4 regions of the Janthinobacterium sp. BJB446 genome follow, and region 1 is predicted to be linked to each of the others. Evidence: predicted binding sites of a transcription regulator. Region 1 holds the regulator's gene; each other region holds the start of a gene.
What was found. Region 1 encodes sigma-54, which starts transcription at its own class of promoters, with help from an activator protein. Its sites were predicted from a motif close to TGGCANGNAANCTGCTTT; they were not measured.

Region 1 (7,372 bases):
GCGCCACCGCGAACGCAGCTAATTAGTCGAGGTGGCGCAGCGGATGCGCCGCGGCTGGCCAGACGGGGGCAAAGAAGCGCGCCACCATGGCCGCATCGACGTCGTCCAGGTTGGCAGGGTTCCAGCGCGGTGCATTGTCCTTGTCGACCACCAGCGCGCGCACGCCCTCGAGCACTTCGCCATGTTCAAAATTGTGGCGCACCACCGTGCGCTCCATGCGCAGGCAATCGGCCACGCCCAGGTGGGCGCCCCGCTGCAGCAATTCCAGGGTCACCGACATCATCAAGGGCGAACGCTGGCGCATGGCCGCCAGCGCCTTGGCCGCGAACGCGCTGTCATCCTGCGCCAGCGAGGCCATGATGGCGGCCACGGAAGGGGCGCCGAAATGGCGGTCCAGCGCCGCGCGCGCCGTGGCCAGGGGAGACACCCCCGCCTCGGCCTGGAAAGGCGCCGCCAGCGCCTTGATGGCCACCGGCAAGGCCTCGCCCCGCGTCGATTCGAACAGGTCCAGCAGCGCCCCCATCTGCGCCTCAGGCACGTAGACATCGGCCAGCCCCGTGTACAGGGCATCGGCCGCGTTGATCGTCAAGCCCGTCAAGCCCAGGTACAGGCCCAGCTGGCCGGCCAGGCGGGATAGAAAATAACTGCCGCCCACGTCCGGAAACAAGCCGATATTGACTTCCGGCATGGCCATGCGCGTGCGGCCCGTCACGATGCGCAGGCGGTTGCCCGGCCCGGCTTGCGCCACGCCCATGCCGCCGCCCATCACCACGCCATCCATCACGGCAATATACGGTTTTGGGTAGAAATGAATTAAATGATTTAAAGCATATTCTTCCGTAAAGAAATCCTCCAGCAAGGCACTGCCGCCTTGCGGCGTGGCCAGGCCCGCATCGTAAAAGAAACGGATGTCGCCGCCGGCGCACAGGGCCTTTTCACTGCTGGAGCGGATCACCACGGCGTCCACCTGCGGATCGTCGCGCCAGGCCAGCAGGGCCGCACTCAGGGCGCGCACCATCTCCAGCGACAGGGAATTCAAGGCTTTCGGACGGTCGAGCACGATATGGCCCGTGCGGTTGCGGATGGAAGTCTGGACGAAGTCGCTCATGGCAGGCAGGAAGAAGTGAAAGTGCAAACATTTTAGCCCCTGCGCGGCGAACATTGCGCTCAAAAGGTCCAGGCGCAAAAAAGGGCGCAAGATGTGCGCCCTTAGTTGATCACAACTGCTGGAAGCGGGTGGCCTTAGACGGCGACGACGGCTTCTTCCTCGGAGTTGTCTGGCAGATGCTTGATCGCCTCTTTACCGTGCCCTTGCACTTTGGTTTTGTATTTCATCACTTGCCTATCGAGCTTGTCGATCAGGGTATCGATCGCGGCGTACAGGTCGTGCGCCAAGCTTTCCACATAGACAGTCTTGCCGCTCAAACGCAGGTTGACTTCAGCCTTTTGACGTTTTTCTTTCTCTTTGAGGTTATCCACGGTCAGAATCACGGCGATATCGATGACTTGATCGAAATGACGTTTCACGCGCTCCAGCTTCGTTTGTACGTATTCACGGATGGCTGGTGTCACTTCGAGATGATGTCCGCTGATGGTGAGATTCATACACACTCCTAAAGATGATCGGGTTCGTGCGGTCCATCCTATCCGGCCCGCAGAGGAACCGAAAAAAACTTACAAACACTTACGCAGGCTCACTGGCGGAATTTTCAACGCTTCCCGGTATTTGGCAACAGTACGTCGCGCAATCACCATGCCTTGTTCCCCCAGCATGTCCGCAATCTTACTGTCGGATAAAGGATTTTTAGGGTCTTCTGCTCCTGTCAGTTGCACGATCAATGCCCGTATCGCCGTCGATGACGCTTCGCCCCCCGCTTCGGTGGCGACGTGGCTACCAAAGAAATATTTCAACTCGAACATGCCGTGCGGGGTCAGCATGTACTTTTGAGTTGTTACCCGCGAGATAGTACTCTCGTGTAAACCCAGTGTATCAGCTATTTCACGGAGCACAAGGGGACGCATGGCAACGGCCCCATGCGAGAAAAAGTTCTTTTGTCTTTCTACTATCGCCTGCGCCACGCGCAGGATCGTGTCGAAGCGCTGGCGCATATTCTTGATCAGCCACTTGGCTTCCTGCAACTGTGCGCCCATGGCGCCCTCGCCCTTGCCCTGCTTGAGCAAGTTGGCGTACATGGCATTGACGCGCAGGCGCGGCATGACATCGTTGTTCAAGGTCACTTGCCAGCCATTGCGCGCGCGCTTGACGACGACGTCGGGCACCACGTAATCGGAGACGTCCGAGGCGAACACGGCGCCCGGATGCGGATTGCACTGGCGAATCACCGTCTGCGCTTCGCGCAAGTCTTCATCGTCGCAATCGAGGGCTTTTTTCAGCTTGTTGAAATCGCGCTGGGCAAACCAGGCCAGGTGCTTTTCCACGATGACGAGGGCCATGCGGCGCGTCACCATGGCGATGTGCGGCAAGCGCTTGATTTGCAGCGCCAGGCATTCGGACGCATTGCGCGCGCCCACGCCGGGCGGATCGAAACTTTGCAAGAGAGACAAGGCCGTGCGCATCTCGTCGGCATCGATTTCCAGCTCTTCCGGCAGGCGCGCCAGGATGTCGTCGAGCGACTCTTCCAGGTAGCCATTGTCGTCGAGCGCATCGATAATCAACTCGACCAGCGCGCGGTCGCGCAATTCGAGCACCGTCACGCGCATCTGCTCCATCAGGTGTTCGCGCAGGGTGCAGTGATGGGCTTCGAGTTGCGGGCGCGAATCTTCGTCGTCGGGCGCCTTGCCGCGGCTCGCCTCGCTCCAGTCGCTGTCGCCGCCATCCGCGGCGGCCGGACCCTCGCCGGCATCGCCATCAAAGGTTTCCGCTTCGGCCGGCGCTGCGGGCGCTTCCTGGCCCGGCGGCTGGGACGGTGCTTCGGCCGGCGCTGCCGTGGAACTCAAGGCGCCATCGGACAGCAGGCGCAGCGAACGGTCGAGCGGATCATCGAGGCGTTCGAGCAAGGGATTGTCCGTCAGCAGTTGCTCTAGTTCCTGGTGCAATTCCAGGGTAGACAATTGCAACAGGCGTATCGATTGCTGCAACTGCGGCGTCAGTGCCAGGTGCTGCGAAGTGCGCAGCTGCAATGATTGTTTCATTGGCTTACATGCGGAAGTGTTCGCCCAGATAGACCCGGCGTACCGACTCGTTCGCGATGATGTCGTCGGGGCGTCCCGACGCCAGTACCGAGCCCTGGTTGATGATGTAGGCACGGTCGCAGATACCCAGCGTCTCGCGCACATTATGATCGGTGATCAGCACGCCGATATTGCGCTCCTTCAAGAAGCGTACGATGCGCTGGATCTCGATCACGGCGATCGGATCGACACCGGCAAACGGTTCGTCGAGCAGCACGAACCGGGGATCGGTGGCCAGCGCGCGGGCGATTTCCACGCGGCGGCGCTCACCGCCCGACAGGGACAGGGCCTGGTTCTCGCGCAGCTTTTCAATCTGCAAGTCGGCCAGCAATTTATCCAGGCGCACCTCGATCTCGGCCTTCGTCAGCGGACGGCCTTCGACGGTCTGGATTTCCAGCACGGCGCGGATATTGTCTTCCACCGTCAGCTTGCGGAAGACGGACGCTTCCTGCGGCAGGTAGGACAGGCCCATCTGCGCGCGGCGGTGGATCGGCAGGCTGGAGATGTCCACGCCGCTGATATCGATGCTGCCGCCATCGGACGGCACCAGGCCGACGATCATGTAGAACGAGGTGGTCTTGCCGGCGCCGTTCGGGCCCAGCAGCCCCACCACTTCGCCGCATTCGACTTGCAGCGAGACATCATGCACGACTTGCCGCTTGCCATAGGTTTTTTGCAGCCCGCGAACGATCAGGGTGCTGCCGCAACGAGTATTGTCCATTATTTCTTTCCTGGCGCAGGCGTGGCCGGCGCTTTCTCCGCCGCCGGTGCCTTGGTTTTCGGCTGGATCACCATGCGCACGCTGCCGCCATCCGGGGTGCTGGTGCCGCTGTTGGAATTTTCCATCGTAAACACTTCCTTGCGGCTGTCATACGAGATGAAGGCGCCATTGGCCACGTCGGTCACTTTCGTGCCTTCCAGGCGCGTCAGCTTGGCCCTGGAAAACAGTTTCACCACTTCCGTCTTGTTGTCGTATTCCACGCGCTCCGCTTCGCCTTCCACCCACAGGTCGCCCGCGCCATCGCGCTTCTGGCGGAAGGTGGCGAGCTTGCCGGGATCGGCCCAGAAGGTAATGAACTGGTAGCCTTGCGGATCTTCCGTGATCACGGCGCGCCCCGCCTTCATGGTCAGGGTCCCCTTGACCAGCACGACGTCGCCCGTCAGGGTGCGCACCTGCTTGATGTCATCGACGTGGCCGCTACGTGCCGTGATGACGGCTTCCTTCTCGGAATCGGCCTTCTCGGCATGCGCCACGCCCATGATGGCCAGGGAAAATACGGTCAACAGCAAGATGTTCTTCATAGTATGGTTTCCTTGTTTCATTCTGTCATTTTGCCGCCGCGGCCGGGCGCGGTTTCGGCGGGAGGACCATGCGCAGCGCATTCTGCACTTCCACCACGCCGGTGGCGTTATTGGCTTTCATGCCGATGCCATTGAGACGCGAGGTGCCTGTCAGGATATCGACAGGCACGTCCGTTTCCATTCTTTCCTCATCCGGGAACACCGTCAACGCTTCCGTCTTGACTGTCAGGTTCTGCGCCTTCGGACTGGCCACGCGGTCGATCACGACATTGCGGTGCAGTTGCAGCCGGGTATTGTCCTGGTCGATATGCGCCAGTTCCGCATTCATGTTCATCGGTGGCATGCCTGGCGTGAGCTTGCGCACGAAGGGCCGGTCGATATCGGACGAATCGTCCAGCGGATAATGCGTGAGCTTGGTGCCCGACACGATATAGCTGGGCTTGCCCGTCAAGTCCATGCGCACCAGGCTGAAATTGGTGATGAAATAGTCGGGCTCATCCAGATGCTTGCTGGCAGTGATGTCCTGGCTATTCTTGTTCATCACCTCGAGCAGCCAAAAGCTGCCCAGCGCGACAACAACCGCGCCCAGCACGGTAAAAATCATGCGCCAGCGATGGGCGCCTCCTGGCTTACGCATAGGGCTTCACTCTTTCAAATGTCACTGACGAGGCGGCGCGCCTCACTCCAGGAACGGCGCCATGACGCGCGCATAATTGTCCTGGGCACGCAGCAGGAATTCGCAGATCTCGCGCACCGCGCCGCGACCGCCGCCGGCCTGCGTCACATGGTGGGCCAGGCCCTGCACTTCCGGGCGCCCGCCCGGCACGCTGACGGCAAAGCCGACGCGTTTCAGGATGGGCGCATCGATGACGTCGTCGCCGATATAGCCGCATTGCTCTTCCGTCAAGCCCGTCAGCGCCAGCAGTTCGCGAAACGGCGTCAGCTTGTCGTGGCCGCCCTGGTGCACGTGGGTAATGCCCAGGTCTTGCGCGCGGCGCGCCGTGATGGCCGAGCGGCGCGCGCTGATGATGGCCGTCTGCACGCCCGATTCCTGCAGCAGCTTGATGCCCAGGCCATCATACACATTAAACGTTTTCATCATCTCGCCGTCCGGGCCGAAATGCAGGCTGCCGTCGGTGAGCACGCCATCGACGTCAAAGATCATCAGTTTGACCTTGGCCGCGCGTGCCAGGTTGTCCGCGACGCTATCCATCAGATCACCTTCGCTTGCGTCAGATCATGGATATGCAGCGCGCCCACCAGTTTGCCGTCGGCATCGACGACCAGCATCTGGTTGATGCGGAACTGCTCCATCACGGCCACGGCGTCCACGGCCAGGCGTTCGGGCGCGATGCTGCGCGGCTGCGCATGCATGACGTCGCGGATCGCCACTTGCGTGAAATCCTGCACGCGCTCGAACATGCGGCGCAAGTCGCCATCCGTAAACACGCCCACGGGGCGGTTGTCCGCGTCGACGACGGCCGTCATGCCCATGCCTTTCTTCGTCATTTCTTCCAGCGCCTGCAGCAAGGAAGCCTGGACGGGCACTTTCGGCACGCGTTCGCCGCTGCGCATGACGTCATGCACGTGCGTGAGCAGGCGACGGCCCAGGGCGCCGCCCGGGTGCGAGCGGGCGAAATCTTCTTCCTTGAAGCCGCGCAAGTCGAGCAAGGCCACGGCGAGCGCGTCGCCCAGGGCCAGGGTGACGGTGGTGCTGGCCGTCGGCGCCAGGTTCAGCGGACAAGCTTCTTTCTCAACAGAAATATCCAGGTGCACGTCGGCCAGCTGGGCCAGGCTCGAATTCGGCTTGCCCGTCATGGAAATCAGCACGCCACCCATGCGCTTGACGACGGGCATGATGGCCATCAGTTCCGACGATTCGCCGGAGTACGATATGGCAATAAAAGCATCTTCCGAGGTGACCATGCCCAGGTCGCCATGGGCCGCTTCGGCCGGATGCACGAACAGGGCCGGCGTGCCGGTGGAAGCGAGGGTGGCGGCAATCTTGCGCGCGATATGGCCGGATTTGCCGATGCCGGAGACGACGACTCTTCCTTTGCATTGCAACAACATCGCCACGGCGCGGCCCACGCTGTCGTCCGTGGCCAGGCGCGCGTGCAGCGCAACGATGGCGTCGGACTCGATCTGCAAGGTGGTGCGGGCCAGCGCGACGGCGCGCTCGGTCGTCGCTTGCATGTCAATTCGATCAAAAGCTTTCAGCATTGTTTTTTCATGGGTTACACTCATGCCCAAAGTATAAACGAATTAGGAAAGCAAAAAACTTGCCAGTCACAACAAACAACGATTTCCATTGACCGCACCGGGCAACCCATGTTTTCCTCGCTTGAACTGACCCTGATGTTACTCGGCAGCGCCGTGCTGGGCGTGGTCGCTTTCAGAATGTTGCATTTGCCGCCCATGCTGGGCTACCTGGCCGTCGGCATCGTCATCGGCCCCCACGCGCTGGGCCTGGCGGCGGAAAACGAGGCCAGCCACACTCTGGCCGAATTCGGCGTCGTCTTCCTGATGTTTTCCATCGGGCTCGAATTTTCCCTGCCCAAGTTCCTCGCCATGCGGCGCATCGTCTTCGGCCTTGGCATGGCGCAGGTGGTCACCACCATCATCGCCACCGTCTTCTTCGGCTGGTTCGTCGGACATTACCTGTCCGCCTACATCCACCTGAGCTGGCAAGCCGCCTTCGCCCTGGGCGGCGCGCTGGCCATGTCGTCGACGGCCATCGTCTCGAAAATGCTCACGGAACGGCTGGAACTCGAAAGCGAACACGGCCGCAAGATCATCGGCATTTTGCTGTTCCAGGACCTGGCCGTCGTGCCGCTGCTGATCCTGATTCCCGCCCTCACGCGCGATTCGGACAACT
Region 2 (7,372 bases), on a different contig from region 1:
GGAAATACCCAGGGTGGCGCGCCAGCCCTGTTCCGCATCCTGCTCGGACTGGGGCAGCATCGATGTCTGCATGTTGACGTCGAGCATGCGCGCCGTGTTTTCCGCCCGCTCCGTGTAGCGGGCCATCCAGAACAAATGATCGGCGGTGCGGCTCAGCATGCTTTTTCTCCTGCAAACACGGATGTTGGTTCCAGTACCCAGGTATCCTTGGTGCCGCCCCCTTGCGAGGAGTTGACCACCAGCGAGCCTTCGCCCAGCGCCACGCGGGTCAGGCCGCCGGGCACCATGGAAATCGTCTTGCCGGACAGCACGAACGGACGCAAATCGATGTGGCGCGGCGCAATGCCGGCCTCGACATACGTGGGGCAGGCGGACAGGGCGAGCGTGGGCTGGGCGATGTAGCCGCCCGGATTGGCCAGCAGGCGCTGGCGGAAATCCTCGATCTGCGCCAGGCTGGACGCCGGCCCCACCAGCATGCCGTAGCCGCCCGCGCCATGCACTTCCTTGACGACGAGTTTCGCCAGGTTGGCCAGCACGTACGACAAATCGGCGCTCTTGCGGCACTGATACGTCGGCACGTTGTTGAGTATCGGCTCTTGCGACAGATAAAACTTGATCATGTCGGGTACGAACGGGTAGATCGACTTGTCGTCGGCCACGCCCGTGCCGATGGCGTTCGCCAGCGTTACCCGCCCGGCGCGGTAGACGGACAGCAGGCCCGGCACGCCCAGCGACGAGTCCGAGCGGAAGGCCAGCGGGTCGAGGAAATCGTCGTCGACCCGGCGGTAGATCACGTCGACGCGCTTGGGCCCGCGCGTGGTGCGCATGTACACCGAGTTGTCGTTGACAAACAGATCCTTGCCTTCGACCAGTTCCACGCCCATTTGCTGGGCCAAAAACGCGTGCTCGAAGTAGGCGGAGTTGTACATGCCGGGCGTCATGACGACAACCGTCGGGTCATCCACGCCCATGGGCGCGACGGAGCGCAGGTTGTCGAGCAGCATGTCCGGGTAATGGTCGACGGGGGCGATGCGGTTGCGGGCGAACAGTTCCGGGAACAAGCGCATCATCATCTTGCGGTCTTCCAGCATGTAGGACACGCCGGACGGTACCCGCAGATTGTCTTCCAGCACATAGAATTCGCCCTGGCCGGCGCGCACGATGTCGACGCCGGCGATGTGGGCGTAAATGTCGGAGGCGACGGAAATACCCTGCATTTCCGGGCGGTACTGGGCATTCTTGTAGATTTGCTCGGCGGGGATGATGCCCGCCTTGATGATGTTTTGCTCATGATAAATATCATGGATGAACATGTTCAAGGCTTGCACGCGCTGTACCAGGCCCGTCTGCATCTGCGCCCATTCCGTGGCGGGGATGATGCGCGGGATGGTGTCGAACGGAATCAGGCGTTCCGTGCCGGCATCGTCGCCATACACGGCGAACGTGATGCCGACCCGGCGGAACGTCAGGTCGGCTTCGGCCCGCTTGCGGGCGATGGTCTCGGGGGATTGCTGCTCCAGCCAGTTGCTGAATTCACGATAGTGTTCACGTACCTTGCTGTCCGTACCCACTTCATTTGCAGTCATTTCATTGAAAAAATTTGCCATGTTGTGATTTCCCTTGAGCCGTGTCTATGCATAGCTCAGCAGGAAGCGTGCCAACAAGGCGGGCGTGAACAGGTGTAAATATGACCACTTTTGTGGCGTCGCGCCATTGCTTGCACCAATTCGGTGCGCTAGGCGTCACTCTTGGGGACGTCGGCGGGCTGGACAAAGGGGCGGCAATCGACGGGCACGTCGAAGATGAAGCTGGTGCCTGTCTCGGCCGCGCTGTCGACGGCGATGCTGCCGCCGTGGCTTTCGGCCACGCTCTGCACGAAGGGCAGGCCGATGCCCCAGCCTGGCGCGGGGCTGTCGTTCTCGCGGCGCAGGTAGTCAAAGATGCGTTCGGCCTGTTCCGGCGCGATGGGCCGCCCGCTATTGTGGACGGTGACGATCAGGCGTTCATGGGTCGCTTCCACGTGCACGCTGATGGGCGCGTCGTCGCCATACTTGAGGGCATTGCCGAGCAGGTTTTCCAGCGCGCGCCGCAGCGAGTTCTCGCACCACCAGCCGATGACGGATTGCCCGCTGACCTGGCATTTGCCCGGCCGCTGCAGGTTGACCTGGCTGGCCACGGCGTGCACCAGCGGCAGCACGTCGAACTGGCTCAGCACCAGTGGCAACTGCTGGCCCTGGTGGTAGCTGAGGCCATCGAGCAATTCCTCGATCATGCTGTCGAGCCGCTTGCTGTGCTCGACAATCTTGTGCGCCAGCAATGTCACCCGTTCCGGGTCGGTTGGCCTGAGCAGCAGCTGGGCGCTGGTGCTGATCACGGCCAGGGGATTGCGCATGTCGTGCGACAGGCCGGCCGCGATGCGGCGCCGGAATCCTTCGTGCATGCTGGTAAATTCGCGTATCGATTCGCGGATGCCCGAGTCGATCGACACATTGATCACCTGCCAATCCTTGCTGCGCAGGGTGATGCCGGACTCATGCGCGGTGGCGGCGAAGCAGTCGCGGAAGATCTGGTATTCCTGGATCACCTGTTCCGGGCCGTAATTGGTCATGCGCGCCCGTTCATTGCCGTGCACGGCGGGCACGTTGCTGTTGCTGGCGGCGTTTTCGCGCGGGTGGCCCGGGGTGAGGGCTTCGGCCAGGTTGTCGAAAAAGGCGGGCAAGGTATTGATGAGTATGGGCGTGAGCAACTGGTCGGCGCCGCGCACCTTGGCGCGCACGCGCTGTTCCCAGGCGCTGAGGACGGCGTCGCGCATGGCAAAGATGCGCTGCGCGCGCTGCAATGGCTGGCGTGCGCTGGCCTGGCGACCCGCGTGATGATCCGTGGCAATACTCACCTGGACTCCTGACTGCAATGACTATGCTTGCGATAGTATGCGCCAATTCAGCCGCCGGGGAAACGCCTTATTGTCCAGTATCGGCCTGCCGCAGGGCCGCATCGAGGCGGGAAAGCGAGGCAGACCATTCGGCCAGCAAAAAGTTCTGTGGATCATCATGACCATTCGCAAACCCTGTATCGATGACGGCATGGAAGGCGGGGATCAGCCACGTGCCCCTGCGCACGCTGGCGGCGATATACAGCAGGGCAAGCCGCTCGTATTGCGCAGGCGTAAATCCGGGATCGGGCGCCAGGCCATCGTTGCCCTTGCCGCCGCCGGGTACGGAGTTGCGCGGCTGCACCAGTTCCACGTGCAGGAACAGGCCTGTCAGTGACGGCTTGTCCTTTTCCAGCTTGCTGGCGTAGCTGGCCGTGCCAAAGTCGCGCACCTGCAAGGAGCCGCCCAGGCGGTTCACGTAAACATGGCCTTTCGGGCCGCCGCCCAGCGCCGGATTGCGCAAGCTGAAGTCGTTGAAGTCCCAGCTGGCATCGTTGATGTGGCCGGGAATGGCGTCAAGCAGGAAATTCGGGTAGCTGGTGTCGTGGATGACGAAATAGCGGGCCATGGGCGCGGCCAGCCGGCCCACGGCGCGTGACAGGGGCGCGTCGACGGCGCCGCCCACGTCGGCCTCGGCGATGCCTTGTTCCGCCAGCCAGGCGCGCAAGCGGGCCGGGGCGATGCCCGTGCGCTGACCGATGCGGGCGGCAAGGAAGTCCGGCAGCGGCGCACTCTCGCCCAGCCGCGCATACAGTTTGACGGGGCGCAGCAAACACGTGGCTTGCGCCAGCGCATCGCCTTTGAAGCCGCTTTTCCAGGCAGCATACGGGCAGGCGGCTTGCTTTTGGGCCGCGGCAGGCAGGGACAGGCAGAGCAGGAGCAGCAGGGCAGGGAATCGTTTCATGCGGCATTGTCGCCGAAGCGCGCCTTGCGGCACAGGCGCGCACGCGGAAAAAAAGCTGCCCGAGGGCAGCTTTTCAAAGTAGGACAGGGGCGCGGCCTTTAAAATGCCACGCTGGCCGATACGACCACGGTGCGCGGCGCGGCCAGGACCAGCGAGCCGATGTTGAAGGACGACACGGCCGAGGACCAGTAATTGCGGTCCGTCACGTTGTCCACGCGGGCGCGCAAGGTCACGTCACGGCCCGCCACTTGCGTCAGGTAGCGCGCGCCGATGTCGAGGCGGGTCCACGATGGCAGTTGCTTGGTGTTGGCCTGGTCCGCATATTGCGTCGAGGTGTAGATGGTGCGGGCGTTCAGGGTCAGGCCTGGCGCGCCCGGCACGTCCCATTCGCCGCCCACGCTCATCTGCGTTTCCGGTGCGCCGATGGGTTTCTTGCCATTATTCGCGGCCACGTCGGTATTGCTGAGCTTTGCATCGAGCCAGGTCAAGCCGCCCAGCAGGCGCACGCCCTGCATCGGCGTGCCGAAAATCGACAGTTCCAGGCCACGGTTGCGCTGTTCGCCATCGAGTTCGGCCCGCTTGCCGACCACGGCCAGCAACGGTTTGGCCGTGCTGAACAGGGCGGCGCTCATGCCCAGCTTGCCGCCGTCATACTTGACGCCGATTTCCTTTTGCTTCGATTTGTACGGCGCAAACACGTCGCCCATGTTGTCGACGTTGAGCTGGTGGCCGTTTTCCACGTACGTTCCCGTGGCCGCTGGGCCCTTGACCAGTGCTTCGATGTAGTTGGCGTACAGCGACACGTTCTGGTTCGCCTTGAAGACGATACCAGCCACGGGCGTCGTGGCGCTCTCGTCATAGGCCTTGCCTTGCAGCACCGAGGTGTTGTAGTCGTAGCCGGCATCCTTGATTTGCTGGCGGCGCAAGCCCACGGTCAGCAGCAGCTTGTCGTCCAGGAAGGCCATGGTGTCGGCCAGGGCATAGCTGTTGAGGATGGTTTTCTGGGTGATGCGCGGGTCGCTCATGATGCCGCCCGTGTAGGGTGTTGGCGGCGGGGTCACGCTGATTGGCGCATAAATGTTGGTGGCAAACTTGTCGCCGATCGCATAGGCGTTCTTCGCTTCATTCCAGTGCCCGGACCAGCTGGCCACCAGGGTGTGCTTGACGGCGCCCGTAACGAGCTTGCCGCGAATGCCCAGTTCGCCCGTGCGGATTTCTTGCTTGCGGGCATTGTCGAAGCGCGACACCGTGGCGTCGCCATTGATCGAGGTCAACGAAGGCTCGGCCAGGCTGTTGGCTTCCCTGGTCGAACGGGAGCCAAATGCGGCCCAGGCCACGACATCCTTGGCCAGGTCCACTTCGGCGCGCGCCGTACCGAACACATCGTGTTCCTTCGAATAGCTCCATGGCTGGGCAAAGTTCTTCGCGGCATCGGGTGCGGATGGCAGCACGGCCACGCTGCCAATGGCGACGGACGGGCGCGGCGATGTCAGGTTGAAATTCTGGTAGCCAGCATCGGCCGACAGGCGATAGCCGCGACCGCGATAATCGAGGCCCAGCGAGAACATGCCCACGTCGTGGTCTTCGCGCTTGATGCTGGTCTCGCCCTGGCGCTTGGCGGCGTTGACGCGCACGCCGAATTCCTGGTTCGCGCCAAAGCGGCGCGCCACGTCGATGGCCGCATAGGCGTGGCCGCCCGATTCCACGCCCACCGTCAATTCCGTCAGCGGCGTGTTGCCGGCGCGCTTGGGCATCAGGTTGATGGCGCCGCCGATGCCGCTGCCGCCAGGCGCCGCGCCGTTCAGGAAGGCGCTGGCGCCTCGGAACACTTCCACGCGCTCGAGCAGTTCCGGCGACACATATTGACGGGGCAGCACGCCGTACAGGCCGTTATACGCCACATCGTCCGAATCGAGGGCGAAGCCGCGGATCACATACACTTCCTGGAAATTGCCATAGCCGCGCGACATGCGCACGGCCGGATCGCTCTGCAACAGATCGCCCACGCTGCGCGCTTGTTGGTCGGCAATGAATTGCTGCGTGTAACTGGTGCCGCCGAATGGCGAGTCCATCATGTCCACGGCACCAAGAATGCCCATGCGCCCGCCGCGCGCCACCTGGCCGCCCGCATACGCCTTCGACAAGCCTTCCGCCGACGCATCGGCGGACGCATTGACCACCACCGTCGGCATGCTTTGCGCGTCGCCGGCCGTTGTGGCGGGAGCGGTTTGGGCTTGGGCGGCGGCGCTGGCCAGCAGGAAAGCGGCCAGGGCGAACGGGGTAGGGACGAGGTGGAAGGTGCGCATGGTGTTGTATGGATATTAATGAGAATGATTATCATTATATTCCAGCGTGGCGCGCTGCGTGGAAAAGTGTGAGAAAGTGATAAAAAAGTCGCCATTTGTACAACAGCCGGTATGCCAAGGCACTGGAATCTGGCGGAAAAAGGCGCGCCACACGGTACCTTGTGGATTTATTAATGCGCAAATCCAAGTTTCGCTAGAATGGGGCATCGCGCCCGGCGCCCACAGGAAACCGCATGCCATTGCAACACCATATACAGTCCGCTTCCATGCGCATGCGGGAGGGCTTGAGCCTGAAAGGCGCTGCCGTCGCGCTGATCCTGGCCATGCACGTGCTGGGCCTGTATTTTCTGCTCCTGCCGCCGCGGCAACTCAAGCAATACACGGAAGTGGCTTTCATGACCTTGCTGCCGCCCCGGCCCACGCCGCAGGCGCCACCGATGGCTTTGCCTTTGCCCATGCCTGTGCCGCGCGCGCGGGCATCGGCGCCGCCCGCCGCGCCGTCCGCCATCCTCGAACCATCTCCCGTAATAGTGGAAGCCATCACCGTACCGGCCGAAGAGCTTCCCGCCGTGCCTGCCGCAGCCCCCTCGACGGCAGACTTGCGCACGCGCGCGCGGCTGGCCGCGGGCGCCGCCGACAAGGCTCTGCGTAGCGAGCTCAAGCAAGACCAGCCATGGCTGGCCTCTGCCGGCCTGAAGAGCGAAAGCACTTTCCAGAAGCTGGTTGCCTCCGCCTGGCGCGGCGGCCCCGTCATCCGCGTGGAGGAATTCCTCACGGCCGATGGCCGGCCCGCCACGCGCGTCGTCAGTGCCGGCGGCGCCACGTGCTTTGGCATGGCCGAGAATCCCGGCTCTGGCGCCGACCCGGCCAGGACGGGCGGCAAGGTGAAACGCGTGCCTTGCCCGGGCTAAAGACCGCATTCGGCACAGGGTTATCACGGCGATTGCGGGGCAGTCATCCCCGGCAGGGCGTCAAATATGCTAAGTTGCGTCTGCAATTCATGTGACACGACCCAGGACGCCCATGCTCCCCGAACTCCTCATCCTCGCTCCCAGCCCTTCGGCTGCCGTCAACGCGCAGCTGGAACAGCAATATACCTGCCATCACGCCTGGCAAGTGCCGGCGCAGGAACGCCACGCCTGGCTGGCCGAACGGGCGCCGTCCATCCGCGCCGTTGTCACGACGGGCGCGCTGGGCTTGAACGCCACCGACATGGCCCTGTTACCAACG
Region 3 (7,372 bases), on a different contig from region 1:
CAGTTGCTGTGCTTTCTCGGTGATGGACAGACGGCCATCGCGTGCATAGCTGAGCAGCTTCAGGCCGGACAGGCGCTTGGCATTGCGGGCAACGCAAGCGCTGGGGCGCTCGGTCTTGATGCCGCGTGCAACTTGCTCCAGCGCGTCATATTCATCGGTTGTTAATTTCTCGTTCTTCATTACTTTTCCATAAAAGGCCAGGTGTTCGGCCCCCATGGTACGCGCCCCGCTGCGCATCGGCAACAGGCAACGTGAATCAGTCACCGCCCGCGCGGCGGACGGCTGACTGGAAGACGGGCAGGACAGCCCTTATTTATAGTTGCGCAGCAGCAGCCAGGCCAGGCCGCAACCCGCCACGGCGCCCGCCAGGGCCAGCGCCACGAGGTTTTTGCTGGTCATCACAGGCCGCCGGCCCAGGTAGATTTTGTTATGCAAGGAATTGCCCATGATGGTCTCCTGTACAAGAATTTTTATGATGTCTCATTATAAGAACAGAATCGTGACGGCCGCATGACACTCGACAGTTAGAGTTTAATTTGTATCCACTCGGCAACATTTATTGACGTTTTTGTTGTTTAAATGGCGTGGCGCCGGCGGCCACCGCGCAGTCCATTTCCGATCGGAAATAAACGCGACGCACATCTCCCCGTCACTGCATTTTCACGGGCGGTGGCGGCGGCGTCGGCTCCTCGACGGGCACGGGCTCGATGTGGGGCGGCGTTTCCGGCGGCGGCGTGACGGGATCGCCTTCCGGCGGTGGCGGCATATCGGGTTCGGGCGTGCTGTGCGCACGCAACGGGGCAGGACGGAATTGGGTTTGCATGTGACCTCCTTTGCCCCACTCTAGCCGATGCGGCCAAATCCTGGCGCCCGCCAGTGGCAGACGACGGGGGAACTAAACGGCGTGGCGCCACTCCAACCTGGCAGGTCTCTCTCCTGCGAGTGCAAGCGATCCCCATGGTGCGCAAGAAAATCCTCTTTATGGCCGAGGCAGTGACCCTGGCCCACGTCGGCCGCCCCCTGAGCCTGGCCCAGGGACTCGACGAGGACGAATATGAGGTGCATTTTGCCTGCGCCGATGGCTATGACTTTTGTTTCAAGCAAGCCTCCTTCCGGCGCTGGCGCATCGATAGCATTTCATCGCTGCAATTCCTGCAGGCGCTGGCCGACGGCAAGCCTGTCTACACGGAAAGCACCCTGCACGCGTACGTGGAAGACGACTTGCGCCTGCTCAATGCCGTCCGGCCTGACCTCGTGATCGGCGACTTCCGCCTGTCGCTGTCGGTCAGCGCGCGCCTGCAGCGCATTCCCTACATTACGCTCAGCAATGCCTATTGGAGTCCGTACGTGCGCCAGCACTACACGGTGCCCAGCCTGCCCCTGACAAGCCTGCTGCCGATCTGGCTGGCCGCCCCCCTGTTCCGCCTGATCCGCCCGCTGGCCTTCGCCTCGCATGCCGTGCCCCTGAACCGCGTGCGCCGCCGCCATGGCCTGCCATCCTTGGGCAGCGACTTGCGGCGCATCTATACGGATGCCGACCGCACCTTGTATGCGGATATTCCGCAACTGTTCCCGCCGCACGCCATGCCGTCCGCGCACGACTATCTGGGCGCCATCATCTGGGCGCCGCCGCTCGACTTGCCGGACTGGTGGCAGCGTCCGGAACTGAGCAGCGGACGACCCATCATCTATGTCACCCTGGGCAGTTCCGGCCAGGGGCAGTTGCTGCCGCGCGTGCTGCGCGCGCTGGCCCCCCTGCCTGTCACCGTATTGGCAGCCACGGCCGGCACCATCCGCGTCGACGCCGTGCCGCCGAACGCCTATGTCGCGCCCTTTCTGCCGGGCGATGTGGCCGCACGGCGCGCCAGCCTGGTGATCTGCAACGGTGGCAGCCCCACCAGCCAGCAGGCGCTGACGGCGGGCGTACCCGTCATCGGTATCGCCGGCAACCTCGATCAATTCCTCAACATGCACGGCATCACGGAGGCCGGGGCCGGCCTGCTGCTGCGCGCCGACCGCTTCCAGGAAACCGCCCTGCGCCATGCCGCCACGCGCATGCTCGACGATGGCCGGGCCAAGCTGGCGGCGCGCCAGCTGGCCACGGCCATGCGCGACTATGTGCCAGGGCAACGCTTGCTACCCCATGTGCACGCCCTGCTGGGCTCGTTGCCGCAAGGCAGCCAGCCTTGACGGGCAGCGTCGGTTTTTCTTACAGCGAGTCCGGCAAAGCCTGCACCGCATCAACAAAAACACGCCAAGTCATTGATTTCAAAAGGGCCTCATGCGTTGGCATGGAAGTCGCTAGGTACTGGCCATGAGCACCTGCCGACAGGACTCAGCAAGACTTCCAGACTCACTCAACCACGAGGTGAATACAATGAAACTCTCGAAACTGAAACTGCTCCCGGCCGCTGCGGCACTGGCCATGCTGTGCGCCGCAGGTAGCGCACAGGCGGGCGCCTACGGCTATTCCTACAACAACATCTTCGGCCTCGTGATCGGCGTGCCAACGGGCCAGATCACGGTGGCCAACAGCACCACCATCTCGCGCAGCACGGCCACCCTGAATGGCGTAAGCGTCATCAATGGCGGCGCCGGCTCGCTCGATGCCCTCCGCGCCAACGTCGGCGCCGTCACCAAAGGCGAGAACGACTTCACACAGCAAGGCCCCACCAACACCTATTCGCGCGGCGATGCGCAGATCGTCAGCACGCAGTTCCCTTCGTTCCCGCCCGGCTCCACCTCCACCCAGGTGGTGAACGTGGCCGAAGCCCACCTGGACGGCCCCGCCGGCACGGCCGATGCGTCCGGGCGCAATGGCTCGACCACGGGCTTCTCCGTCGATTTCATCGTCGGTTCGCCCACGGCGACGCTGAGCTTTGACTTCCTGGCCTCGCCCTTCATGCAGGTCTTCCTGCAAAGCACGGTCGGGCAGCTGTCCACCGCCACGGCCAACCTGGTCGTCACCTTCACCATCACGGATGCGACCGGCGCAACCGTGTTCAACTGGACGCCCGATGGCGTGATCGGCTCGGGCATCTCGGGCGGCACGGAAAACGCCGATGGCGCCAACCTGAACACCAGCCTGGCGACCAATTTCCTCACGCGCGGCAATCTGTTCACCTACGACCCATCCGGCTGCGGCACGCCCACGGGCACCGGTGTCGGCACCGCGTGCGGCAGCAACTTCAGCTCCGTCAGCAATGCTTTAACAGCCGGCAACTACACCTTGACACTGAATGCGGTGGAAAGCGTGGATCTGGTGAAACAGGCCGCGCCTGAGCCCGGTACCCTGGCTCTGCTGGGCCTGGGCCTGGCTGGCCTGGGCTATGCCCGTCGCCGCAAGGTTGCCGCCTGAACCAGGCAACAGGGGGATTCACAGGCGAGGAGGCTCTCCTCGCCTTTTTTATGTGGCAAGCCTGTCGGTTTTCCTTACAACGCGGCCGATCAGGAGATGAGGATTTTTCATGACGACATTTTCTTGCACCCGACTGCCAATGGTCTTGTTCGCCTTTGTGCTGCTGGCCAGCAGCGGCACCGCCAGCGCCGCCGCCTACGGCTATTCGTACACCAGTGTCTTTGGCCTGGTCATCAGCAATCCCTCCGGCTCCGTCTCCCTGCTCAGCAACATCGACCTGTCGCGCACCACCGCCACGCTCAACGGCAGCAGCATCATCAAGGGCGGCAGCAATGAGATCGACGCGCCGCAAGCGACACGCGGCGCCGTCACCAAGGGAGAAAACGACTTTACCCGGCAAGGCATGGGCAATGCCTCGTATGCGCGCGGCGAGGCGCAAATCGTCACCTCGCAAATCCCCCCCTTTCCACCGGGCTCGACCAGCACACATACCGTAAACGCGGCAGAAACCTTCCTGGAGGGCGGCGGCAGCGCCGACGCCTCGGGACGCAATGGTTCCAGCACCGCGATGACCGTCAATTTTGTCGTCGGCCAACCGGGCGCAACTATGGCCTTCGACTTCCAGGCCCAGCCCTTCATGCAGCTGTACCTGGACGCCTTGGCCGGCACAGGCTCGGCGGCCACCACGAATATGGCGATGACGTTTAGCATCATCGATGAACATGGCCAGATCGTCTTCAGCTGGGCGCCCGACGGCAACCTCGGTTCCGACATCCTGGGCGGCACCGAACTGGCCGATGCCACCAACCTCAATACGGGCTACGCGCAAACGCCGCTCACCAGCGGCAGCATGTTCACCTACGACCCCAGCGGCTGCGGCGCCCCCACAGGCACCGGCATCGGCACGACGTGCGGCGGGCAATACAGCGCCGTCACGGATCACCTGGTGGCGGGCAACTACACGCTGGTGTTGAACATGCTGAACAGTTCCGAACTGGTCTACGTGCCAGGCGTCACGCCAGTGGCGCTGCCGGGAACCTTGCCGCTATTGGCGGCTGGCCTGGCAGCGCTGGCCAGCCTGGCGCCACGGCGCCGACAAGGCTGAGGCGCGCGCATGGCGTCACGCGCGCCTTACTGCCCCACCGTTGGCGCCACCAGCAAGTCTTGCAGCGGACGGCGCAGCGAGCGCGCACTGGCCGCCGGCCCGGCGCCTATGCGCCCGAGAAACACGGCCCGCTCAACCGCCGTGGCGCCCAGTACGGCCTGGCATTGCGCGGCCAGCTCCTGCGCCAGCTCCTGCATGCCATCGGTGCGCGAAAAAGTGCGCCGTTCGCGCACATAGCGGGTAAAGATCAGCGGCGTCAATTCCGGCTGCAATTGCAGGCCCAGCTGCGTGGCCGTCAGCCAGAAGCGCTGCATGGCGCGGCCGGCCGCCACGTAATCGTCGATGTGGCGCGGCGGCGCATCGGCCAGCAGCATGAAATGCGCGGCGCAATACAGGCCCGGCAGCAAATCCATCTGCAGGCGCGGCGCGACGGTGCCAGCCAGCCAGGTATTGAAAAAATCCACGCGGCGCCAGCTGTGCATGACCCAGCGCATCAGGCGCGCCGTCATCGGGTCGACGCCGAGCGCCTGCTCCGGGATGCGGTCGCTGCTGAAGCGCGCGCCCCATTCGATGACGTCGCGGTGCACCTTGTGCGCCTCGGGCATGGTCAGGCGCAGCTTCGCATTGTCGAACATCAGGCGGGCGCAGGCCAGGCGCGCGCGCCCGCCTTCGAACCACTGCACGCCGTACCCGGGCGGCAAGCTGGCCGCCAGCACCGCCTTTTCGCTGGCGCGCAAGCTGCGCGTGCTGAGCCGGCGCCGCTGCACACTGCGCTGCGGCAAGAAGGCCGCCAGCGGGTCGGGCTGCATGCCGGGACTGTCGACCAGGCGCACATCGAAGGTGGGTAGCGTGTCGGGCATGGACAGACGCCGGCGCGCTTCCATGCGCAAGCCATGGCTGCTGGCCGCCAGTGCCATGCTTTCGAGCAAGGCACCGAGCGATAGCTGGCTGGGATGGCCGTCGAGGTCATACACGCAATGGCTGCGCGTATCGAAGCCATGCACGACCACGTGCCGCGGGTCCACGACTTCAAAGCGCCACGGCTGCGTGTTGTCGCCGCTGGGCGCCCAGCGCGCCTGGTCGAGGATGTTTTCCAGTACGGGATCGATCTGCGGTGCTTGCGCCATTTATGCCCCCTGCGCCGCGCGGCGCCGCTTGATGATGGCCATCGTCAGGCGCTGCAGCGGATGACGGTTGCCGCCCGGACGCCAGGTATGCACGAGCTTGTTGCGGTAGGCGTCGAAATGCATGCCGTGCGGCGCCGCCATCACCTTGCCCCGCTTTAACAATATCTTCAAGGCTTCCGTGGCGGCCGCGCCCGCGCACAGCTGGCAGCCCATGATGGTCGACGGCCCGCGCCGCTCCTTCAGGTTGATGGCGGACGGGTCGACCAGATAGGGGCCGTGCAAGCCGGCCGGCGCCAATCCGACCAGGAAACGCAAGGCTTTCTCTTCCTCGGGCAAGTCGCCCCAGCCAAAATACTCTTCGAACGTCATGCCGCCCGGCATGAAGCTGAGCACGGCCGTGCCCATGCCCAGCGGTGCGGCCGTGATGGCGGGGATGTCCAGGCGGGCGCAGGTGGCGAAGGTAGCCTGGCGCGCGGGAAAGGCGAAGAAATCCAGGCCATCCACATACAGGTCGACACCGGCAAAAAACTCGGCCAGGTTGCTGTCGTGTATACCGTCTGGAAATTGTTTAATCTCAAGTTCGGGATTGATGTCACGTGCCATCTGCGCCAGCACGGCCACCTTGGGCTGCCCCAGGGTGGAGACCATGGCGCCGGCCTGGCGGTTGAAGTTGGCGATATCGAAGGTGTCGAAATCGGCGATGTGGAAGGCGCCGATACCGAGCCGCGCCAGGGTCAGCAAATGCACGCCACCGACGCCGCCCATGCCGGCGATGGCCACGCGCTTGCCGCGCAAGCTATCCTGCTCCGCCTGCGTGACCCAGCCCAGGTTGCGGGCGAACGCCGCGTGATAGGAAAAACCGTCTGTCATGCTCACCTCTTCTGTGCGTCCAGTGCGGACGAAAAAGTTTGGACAGGTGAGCCGGGGTTAAGTTCCCCAGTGACAGAAAAAAGCGCTTAGCGCGTCAGGCGCCGCGCCGCAGGCACGCTGCGCTGTAGTGCTGCCGCGGCCGGCGCCACTGCACCCACCTTGAACACGCTGACGATCTGCGCCAGCCCCGCCGCCTGCTCGTTCATCGCTTGCGCCGCCGCCGACGCCTGCTCGACGAGGGCCGAGTTTTGCTGCGTCATGTTGTCCATCTCGACGATGGCCTGGTTGATCTGCTCGATGCCAGCGCTTTGCTCGGCGCTGGCCGAGGAAATCTCGGCCACGATATCGGTCACATGCTGCACGCTGGAGACGACTTTTTCCATCGTCTCGCCCGCCAGCGCCACCAGTTTTTCACCGGCGCCCACTTGCTCGGCGGAACTGTCGATCAATTGCTTGATCTCCTTGGCGGCCGCAGCCGAACGCTGCGCCAGGTTGCGCACCTCGCTGGCGACGACGGCGAAGCCACGGCCCTGCTCGCCCGCGCGCGCCGCTTCCACGGCCGCATTCAGGGCCAGGATATTCGTCTGGAAGGCGATGCCGTCGATGACGGCGATGATGTCGCCGATCTTCTTCGACGAGGCATTGATGGCGCCCATGGTGTCGACCACCTGGCTCACGACACCGCCCGCCTGGCTCGCCACTTGCGAGGCAGAAATAGCCAGCTGGTTCGCCTGGCGCGCATTGTCCGCATTCTGACGCACGGTCGAGGTCATTTCTTCCATGGTCGAGGCCGTCTCTTCCAGCGATCCCGCCTGCTGTTCCGTGCGCGCCGACAGGTCGTGGTTGCCGGAAGCGATCTCACCCGACGCCGTGGAAATGGATTCCGCATCGGTGCGCACCTGGCTCACCAGA
Region 4 (7,372 bases), on a different contig from region 1:
GCGCTTCGTTCGACGTCACCAGGGTCGGCGAGGTGAATTCGGAAAACTGGGCGATGGCCAGTTTTTCATTGTTGTCGCGGATGGCGGACGGCTTGTTGAAGACGCAAGCGCCCTGCTTTTCCGCCAGCTCCAGCAGATACGTGCCGTACACGTATTCCATGTCGAACGGCGGATCCTTGCGCTCGATGATGGCATCCAGGGCCGACAGGCGTACTTCCTCGGTGGAGACCACCTTGTACCAGTCGTGTTCGTCGCCCGTCAGCTCGATGTGCTGTACCCGTGCCGTGACGATGCCCTCTTCCAGCGCCATGTCTTTCTGTTCGAAGGCGTACACGGCGTGGCCGCGTTTGGCCGCCTCGCGCATCATGGCGAAAGTGGAATCTTTGTAAGTCTTGAAGCCTGCCAGCGGGTCGGCAAGGAATGCAATTTTCATGGTGCGTCCAATCGGGGAGCCTGGATAAGGAATGCTTGATTCTAGCCGAGATCGCCAGGCGCGGTAGTCGGCGCGCCCGGCAAGCCTCATTGGTGGATCAATACACCTCGGGATTCGGGTCCGTGCGCTCCATTTCCAGCGACGCGGCCAGCAAGGCCAGGCGCGCCACCACGCCATACACATAGAAGCGGTTCGGCGCGGCCGTGCCCGGCTTGGCCTTCAAGTCCGGCACGGCATGCTGCTGGGCAAATGCCAGCGGCACGTACTGCGAACCGGGCGCGTTCAGGTTCTGGTCCACGCCACGCTCAGCATGTACGCGGTAGAAACCGCCCACCACGTAGCGGTCGATCATGTAGACGACCGGTTCGGCCACGGCATCCTTGATGCTTTCAAAGGTCGGCACGCCTTCCTGGATGATCACGTCGGTGACGACTTTGCCATCCTTGACGATGGACATCTTGTCGCGCTGCTTGCGCGACAGGTCGCGCACTTCGCTGGCGTCGCGCACCGTCATGATGCCCGTGCCATACGTGCCCGCATCGGGCTTGACGATGACGAAAGGCTTTTCCTTGATGCCGTATTCCTTGTATTTCTTGCGGATCTTGGCCAGCAGCACGTCGACGCTGGCGGCCAGCGCATCTTCGCCCTCGCCTTCCTGGAAGTTGACGTCGCTGCACTTGGCGTGGAAGGGGTTGAGCATCCACGGATCGACATCGATCATCTTGCCGAATTTTTTCACCACTTCATCGTAAGCCGTGTAGTGGTTGCTCTTGCGGCGCAAGGCCCAGCCCGCGTGCAAGGGCGGCAGCAGGCTTTGCTCATGAATATTTTGCAAGATATCGGGGATGCCGTCCGACAAGTCGTTATTCAGCAGAATCGTGCACGGGTCGAAATCCTTCAAGCCCAGGCGGCGGCCATTGTTCAGACGCACGAGCGGCTCGATGACGAGCATGTTGCCATCTGGCAACGCCAAGGGTGTCGGCTGGGTGATGTCGGGCGACCAGGAGCCGAAACGCACGTGCAGCCCCGTCTGGCGGAAGATCTGCATCAGGCGCGCCACGTTTTGCAGGTACTGCGGCGTAGTGTTGTGCAATTCCGGCACGATCAGCAGGTTGCGGGCGTCCGGGCAATACTTGTCGATGGCGGCCATGGCCGCCTGCACGGACAAGGGCAGCATTTCCGTGGCCAGGTTATGGAAACCGCCTGGGAACAGATTGGTATCGACGGGCGCCAGCTTGTAGCCGGCGTTACGCAAGTCTACCGAGCAATAGAAGGGCGGCGTGTGTTCTTGCCACTCCATGCGAAACCAGCGCTCAATGGCCGGCGTCGCGGCCAGAATCTTTTTTTCGAGGTCGAGCAGCGGTCCGGTCAGGGCCGTGACGAGATGGGGAACCATAGTTACATCCTTAAATTATGTGCAGTATTCAAAAAAGCACACAGAACTGCCGACTATATTACCGTGTAAGTACCCCAAATCGGGGCAAAAGCCTTGTTTTAAAGACCTTTTACATTCCCACAACGAAAAAAAGGCACCTCAATGAGGTGCCTTTTCCAGCTGGACATGCCGCGCCGGGGCGCTGGCGTGCCAGATAATGACTATTTAGCCATGATACGCTTGCTCGCCGTGGCTGGTGATATCGAGGCCTTCGCGCTCTTCTTCTTCCGGTACGCGCAGGCCGATGACGATGTCGACCAGTTTATAGGCAATGACGGAGACGATGGCCGACCAGAGGATGGTGGTGCCGACCGCTTGCGCCTGCACCCACACCTGGTGGCCGATCGAGTACGGATCCGCCGACATCTTGTTGGTGACATAGTCGAATACGCCCTGGCCGCCCAGTTGTGGCGCAGCAAACACACCCGTCAGCAAGGCACCGAGGATACCGCCCACGCCATGCACGCCGAACACGTCGAGCGAATCGTCGGCGCCGATCAGGCGTTTCAGGCCATTCACGCCCCACAGGCAGACGACACCGGCCAGCAAGCCGATGACCAGGCCGCCCATCGGGCCGACAAAGCCGGCCGCCGGGGTGATCGCCACCAGGCCGGCCACGGCGCCGGACGCGCCACCGAGCATGGAAGGCTTGCCTTTGCTGATCCACTCGCCAAACACCCACGACAGGGTGGCGGCAGCCGTTGCCAGCAAGGTGTTGACGAAGGCCAGGGCAGCCACGTCGCCCGCTTCCATCGAGGAGCCGGCATTGAAACCGAACCAGCCCACCCACAGCAGCGACGCGCCGATCATGGTCATCGTCAGCGAGTGCGGTGCCATCGATTCGCGGCCGTAGCCGACGCGTTTACCGATCATGATGGCGCCCACCAGGCCGGCGACAGCGGCATTGATGTGCACCACGGTGCCGCCGGCGAAGTCCAGCGCGCCTTTTTGCCAGATCCAGCCCGCTTTCAGGGCTTCGCTGGCCGAGGTGGCGGCGCTGGTGATCAGGTCAGGCCCGGTCCAGAACCACACCATGTGGGCCGCTGGCAGGTAGGCGAACGTGAACCACAGCACGACGAAGGCCAGCACGGCGGAAAACTTGGCACGCTCGGCAAAGGCGCCAACGATCAGTGCGCAGGTGATGGCGGCAAACGTGCCCTGGAAAGCAACGAAGACGAACTCGGGAATGACGACGCCCTTGCTGAAGGTGGCGGCGGCGGCAAACGTACCCTTGGCCGGATCCCAGATACCATTCAGGAACAGGCGGTCGAAGCCACCGAAGAAGGCGGTTTTTTCCGTGAAGGCGATCGAGTAGCCGTAGATACACCACAGCACGATGACCAGCGCGAACACCATGAACACCTGCATCAGCACCGACAGCATGTTTTTCGAGCGCACCAGCCCGCCGTAGAACAGGGCCAGGCCGGGGATCGTCATCAAGATCACCAGCAAGGTGCTGATCATCATGAAACTGGTGTCGCCCTTGTTGGCGACAGGCGCGGCGGCTGGCGCGGCAGCCGCCGGGGCCGGAGCGGCGGCGGCAGGCGCTGCGTCAGGAACCGGCGTGACGGCGGGAGCGGCGACGGCCGTGGTTGTGGCCGCCTCCGTCTTGGCGGGCGCATCGGCAAAGCTTGGCGTGGCAATGCCAAACGCACACAGGCAGGCTATCCCAGCTAGCAATTTTGTTATATTTTTATGCATCAATATTCCCCTTAGAGCGCTTCGTTGCCGGTTTCACCGGTACGGATGCGGATGACCTGTTCCAGGTTGTAGACGAAAATCTTGCCATCACCGATTTTACCGGTACGCGCGGCACCTTCGATCGCTTCGATGGCCTGGTCGACAATGGCGTCATCGACGGCCGCTTCAATCTTGGTCTTTGGCAAGAAATCAACGACATACTCGGCGCCACGGTAGAGTTCCGTGTGGCCTTTCTGGCGGCCGAAGCCCTTGACTTCCGTGACGGTAATGCCTTGCACATTGATAGCCGACAAAGCTTCGCGTACTTCGTCCAGTTTGAACGGTTTAATGATTGCAGTAATCATTTTCATGGCAGTCTCGCTTAAAAGGTTTTGGACACGGTCAGCACGAGACCGGATTTCGCCAGATTCTTGCCGTTCGGAGCCAGCGATACGTTATTGGCCTTGACGGCTGCCAGGGAAACGGTCGCCACGCCGAAGTCCTTGGTCACGCCAATCTTGTAATCGCTGTAGCTGAGAGAATCGTTGTGCTCGACCTTCTGACGTCCGACATGCAGGTTCAGCATGTAGCCATCATGCACCTCGACGTTGGCACCCACGTCGAGGTAGCCGCTGTTCTTGCTGTCGGCGACACCGAACAGATTCGTCGTCGAATGCGAGTATTTGACATATATCGGGCCATAGCCGAGTTGGCCGTACAGCTCGAAGGTGTTGGCATTGGTGCTCAGTCCATTCGAGGGATAGAAATAGTACAGGCCGCCCACGTCATAGGTAAAATCCTTGCTGATCTCGCCCCGCTTGCCGCCGTAGATATCCCATTCCAGATTGGTGTCGCCGCCGCCATCCTTGATCCATTTGATACTCGACAACCAGGTGCCCACATACAGGCCCGTCGGGTTATGGGTATAGTCGGCGCCGCCGCTGATGGCCGGTTTCAAGCGGCTTTGCGACAGGCCGCGGTAACGGTAGTCGCTGGTCAGCGCCACGTTATAGCTCACCACGTTATCAGGCACGGCTTTGGCCGCAGCAGGCGCCGCCACTGCATCCTGGGCTATGGCGCTACCGCACATGGCGGTCATGGCCAGCGTCAACGCTGCAGCTAAAGTCATGTTCTTGGACAGATTCTTCATGGCGATTCCCTTTTATTGAACTTTTAAAGCGGTTGAGGTTTAAAATCTTGGCTGGAGATCACAAAGCGTTCATACCTTCTTTAGCAGAATACGTGCCAGCTCCATTGCCACCTTGACAGGTGCGTTTCCGGCCATACATACCCTGCAAGCCTCTGGGCATGCGGGTACGGGCTGCTAAAGCATTGTGAATTTGCCCAGATTCGCACCAGATTAACGCCGCTGTGCACCGCAATGGTGCGATGCACAGGCCGCACCATAAAAGGACTGACCATGGACATGAATACCTTCTTTAACGATTTGCAAGGCAAGATCCATCAAGCCATCGAAAACTCGCCGGCCAAGGATATCGAGAAAAACGTGAAGTCGATGATGACCCAGGGCTTCGCCCGCCTCGATCTCGTCACGCGCGAGGAATTCGATATCCAGGCGCAAGTACTGGCCAAGACCCGCGCCAAACTGGACGCACTGGAATTGCGCCTGATCGAACTGGAAACGCGCCTGAACGACACCAAGGCGTAAAGTGCGGCCGGCAGGGCCCGTTATTGACGGCCTTGCTGGCATACCTCAAGCCTGGCGGCGTTTCAAGCGCTAGACTGATCCTGCCCGCGCCCGCGCTACAGGGGAGTCTGATGAGCCTGGCCGTCCTGAAAAGCCGCGCCCTGGCCGGCATGGAGGCGCCCGAGGTAAGTGTCGAAGTCCACCTTGCCAACGGCTTGCCTTCGTTTACGATTGTCGGCTTGCCGGATACGGAAGTGAAGGAGTCGCGCGACCGTGTTCGTGCCGCGTTGCAAAACTGCGGCTTTGAAATGCCGGCCCGGCGCATCACGGCCAATCTGGCGCCAGCAGACTTGCCCAAGGAATCGGGCCGCTTCGACTTGCCCATTGCACTGGGCATCCTGGCCGCCTCCGGCCAGTTGCCGGGCGATCAATTACATCACTATGAATTCGCGGGCGAACTGTCGCTCTCAGGCCAGTTGCGCCCCATCCGCGGCGCCCTGGCCATGACCTTTGCCATGCAGCGCAGCCAGTCGGGCGCGCCACGCGCCTTCATCCTGCCGCAGGCAAACGCGGACGAGGCCGCTCTCGTCGGCGATGCCTGCATCTATCCCGCCCACAGCCTGCTCGAGGTCTGCGCGCATTTTGCCGCGCATACCAGCCAGACCGCCCTGCAACGCCACCAGCCCGTGCTGGCAGCGCACGCTTTTCCGTATCCCGACTTTGCCGACGTGCAGGGGCAGCAGCAGGCGCGGCGGGCACTGGAAGTGGCGGCAGCGGGCGGTCACAACGTCTTGATGGTGGGGCCGCCAGGCGCAGGCAAGACCATGCTGGCCAGCCGCTTTCCCGGCGTGCTGCCGCCCATGAGCGATGAAGAAGCGCTGGAATCGGCTGCCGTGCATTCGCTGGGCGGCCACTTCAAGGTGGAACACTGGAAACGGCGGCCCTATCGCTCCCCGCACCAGACAGCATCCGGCGTGGCACTGGTGGGTGGCGGCAACGTGCCGCGCCCGGGAGAAATCTCGCTGGCCCACTGCGGCGTGCTGTTTCTCGATGAAATTGCCGAATTCCAGCGCCGGATACTCGATGTGCTGCGCCAGCCCATGGAGTCGGGCGTGATCAGCATTTCACGCGCGGCCCGCCAGGCCGAGTTTCCTGCCCGCTTTCAACTGATCGCCGCCATGAATCCCTGCCCGTGCGGCTATCTGGGGCACGCTTCCGGCCGTTGCCGCTGTACGCCAGACGCCGTGCTGCGCTATCACAATCGCCTGTCCGGCCCGCTGCTCGACCGTATCGACCTGCAGATTGAAGTGGCCGCCATGCCGCCGGCCGCGCTGGGCCGGCAGGCCGGTGCCGGAGAATGCACGCAGCGGATCGCCACGCGGGTAGCGGCAGCCTATGCCTTGCAGCTGGCGCGCCAGGGAAAATCGAACCAGCGGCTGAGCAACACGGAAATCGAGCAGCATTGTCGCCTTGAAACGCATGGAGAACAGTTGCTGCATGGCGCCATGACGCGCCTGCACTGGTCCGCGCGCACCTACCACCGGGTACTGCGCGTGGCGCGCAGCATCGCGGACCTGGCGGACAGCCCGGCCATCGCGCAGCCGCATGTTGCCGAAGCGATCCAGTACCGGCGCGTACTGCGTGAAATATAAGGCGCCCAATGAGCCCCACGCGTGCGCGATTGCGCGTGATGGACGGCGCTGCTACCATCTGCTGATGAAAAAAACATCAATTGCCCTCTTTCTGGCGACGCTCGCGGCCGCCGGCGTCCTGTCTGCCTGTAGTCCGAAATTCGACTGGCGCGACTATCGCAGCCCCGATGCCCAGTTCACGGCCCTGTTTCCAGGCAAGCCGGCCGTGCTGACGCGCGAGATCGATCTCGATGGCAAGAAAGTCAGCCTGACCATGACGGCCAGCGAGGTCGATGGCAATACCTTCGCCATTGGCAGCGCCGTGCTCGACAGTGTGGAACAGGCACAAACGGCCCTGCCCGCCATGCAGACGGCCCTGTTGAAAAATATCAACGGTACCGTGCGCAGCGAAAAATCGGCGTCGGCGGCCAGCAGCACGGCGGCCGGCAACCATCAACGCAGTTCGCTGAGCATCGAAGCGACGGGAACGCAGCAGGGCAAGCCCGTCCTGCTGGTCGGCCGTTTTGTGGCGCAGGACAAACGCA

Region 2: a site for sigma-54 is predicted at 1,643-1,660, ahead of CSQ92_RS06745 (circularly permuted type 2 ATP-grasp protein). Genes of this name have one in related genera too.
Region 3: a site for sigma-54 is predicted at 2,288-2,305, ahead of CSQ92_RS11710 (EDSAP-1 family PEP-CTERM protein). Genes of this name have one in related genera too.
Region 4: a site for sigma-54 is predicted at 4,779-4,796, ahead of CSQ92_RS25340 (TorF family putative porin). Genes of this name have one in related genera too.

Annotation. Positions count from the first base shown of each region.
Region 1 covers NZ_PDZK01000007.1:54,702-62,073, forward strand. The annotation lists gene rapZ (RNase adapter RapZ) at 1-22, shown strand, start outside; gene CSQ92_RS26580 (enoyl-CoA hydratase/isomerase family protein) at 23-1,108, opposite strand; gene hpf (ribosome hibernation-promoting factor, HPF/YfiA family) at 1,243-1,605, opposite strand; gene CSQ92_RS26590 (RNA polymerase factor sigma-54) at 1,675-3,153, opposite strand; gene lptB (LPS export ABC transporter ATP-binding protein) at 3,158-3,913, opposite strand; gene lptA (lipopolysaccharide transport periplasmic protein LptA) at 3,913-4,494, opposite strand; gene lptC (LPS export ABC transporter periplasmic protein LptC) at 4,520-5,131, opposite strand; gene CSQ92_RS26610 (KdsC family phosphatase) at 5,174-5,707, opposite strand; gene CSQ92_RS26615 (KpsF/GutQ family sugar-phosphate isomerase) at 5,707-6,741, opposite strand; gene CSQ92_RS26620 (monovalent cation:proton antiporter family protein) at 6,826-7,372, shown strand, end outside.
Region 2 covers NZ_PDZK01000001.1:1,542,085-1,549,456, forward strand. The annotation lists gene CSQ92_RS06740 (alpha-E domain-containing protein) at 1-159, opposite strand, end outside; gene CSQ92_RS06745 (circularly permuted type 2 ATP-grasp protein) at 153-1,607, opposite strand; gene CSQ92_RS06750 (sensor histidine kinase) at 1,736-2,893, opposite strand; gene CSQ92_RS06755 (hypothetical protein) at 2,961-3,836, opposite strand; gene CSQ92_RS06760 (TonB-dependent receptor) at 3,935-6,142, opposite strand; gene CSQ92_RS06765 (hypothetical protein) at 6,376-7,053, shown strand; gene CSQ92_RS06770 (2-hydroxyacid dehydrogenase) at 7,166-7,372, shown strand, end outside.
Region 3 covers NZ_PDZK01000001.1:2,651,086-2,658,457, forward strand. The annotation lists gene CSQ92_RS11700 (hypothetical protein) at 1-180, opposite strand, end outside; gene CSQ92_RS29055 (hypothetical protein) at 310-447, opposite strand; gene CSQ92_RS29060 (hypothetical protein) at 650-823, opposite strand; gene CSQ92_RS11705 (glycosyltransferase) at 958-2,190, shown strand; gene CSQ92_RS11710 (EDSAP-1 family PEP-CTERM protein) at 2,378-3,358, shown strand; gene CSQ92_RS11715 (EDSAP-1 family PEP-CTERM protein) at 3,468-4,463, shown strand; gene CSQ92_RS11720 (nitroreductase family protein) at 4,490-5,590, opposite strand; gene CSQ92_RS11725 (ThiF family adenylyltransferase) at 5,591-6,460, opposite strand; gene CSQ92_RS11730 (methyl-accepting chemotaxis protein) at 6,547-7,372, opposite strand, start outside.
Region 4 covers NZ_PDZK01000005.1:264,208-271,579, forward strand. The annotation lists gene gshB (glutathione synthase) at 1-433, opposite strand, end outside; gene gshA (glutamate--cysteine ligase) at 531-1,829, opposite strand; gene CSQ92_RS25330 (ammonium transporter) at 2,034-3,569, opposite strand; gene CSQ92_RS25335 (P-II family nitrogen regulator) at 3,581-3,919, opposite strand; gene CSQ92_RS25340 (TorF family putative porin) at 3,931-4,698, opposite strand; gene CSQ92_RS25345 (accessory factor UbiK family protein) at 4,969-5,217, shown strand; gene CSQ92_RS25350 (YifB family Mg chelatase-like AAA ATPase) at 5,328-6,848, shown strand; gene CSQ92_RS25355 (hypothetical protein) at 6,913-7,372, shown strand, end outside.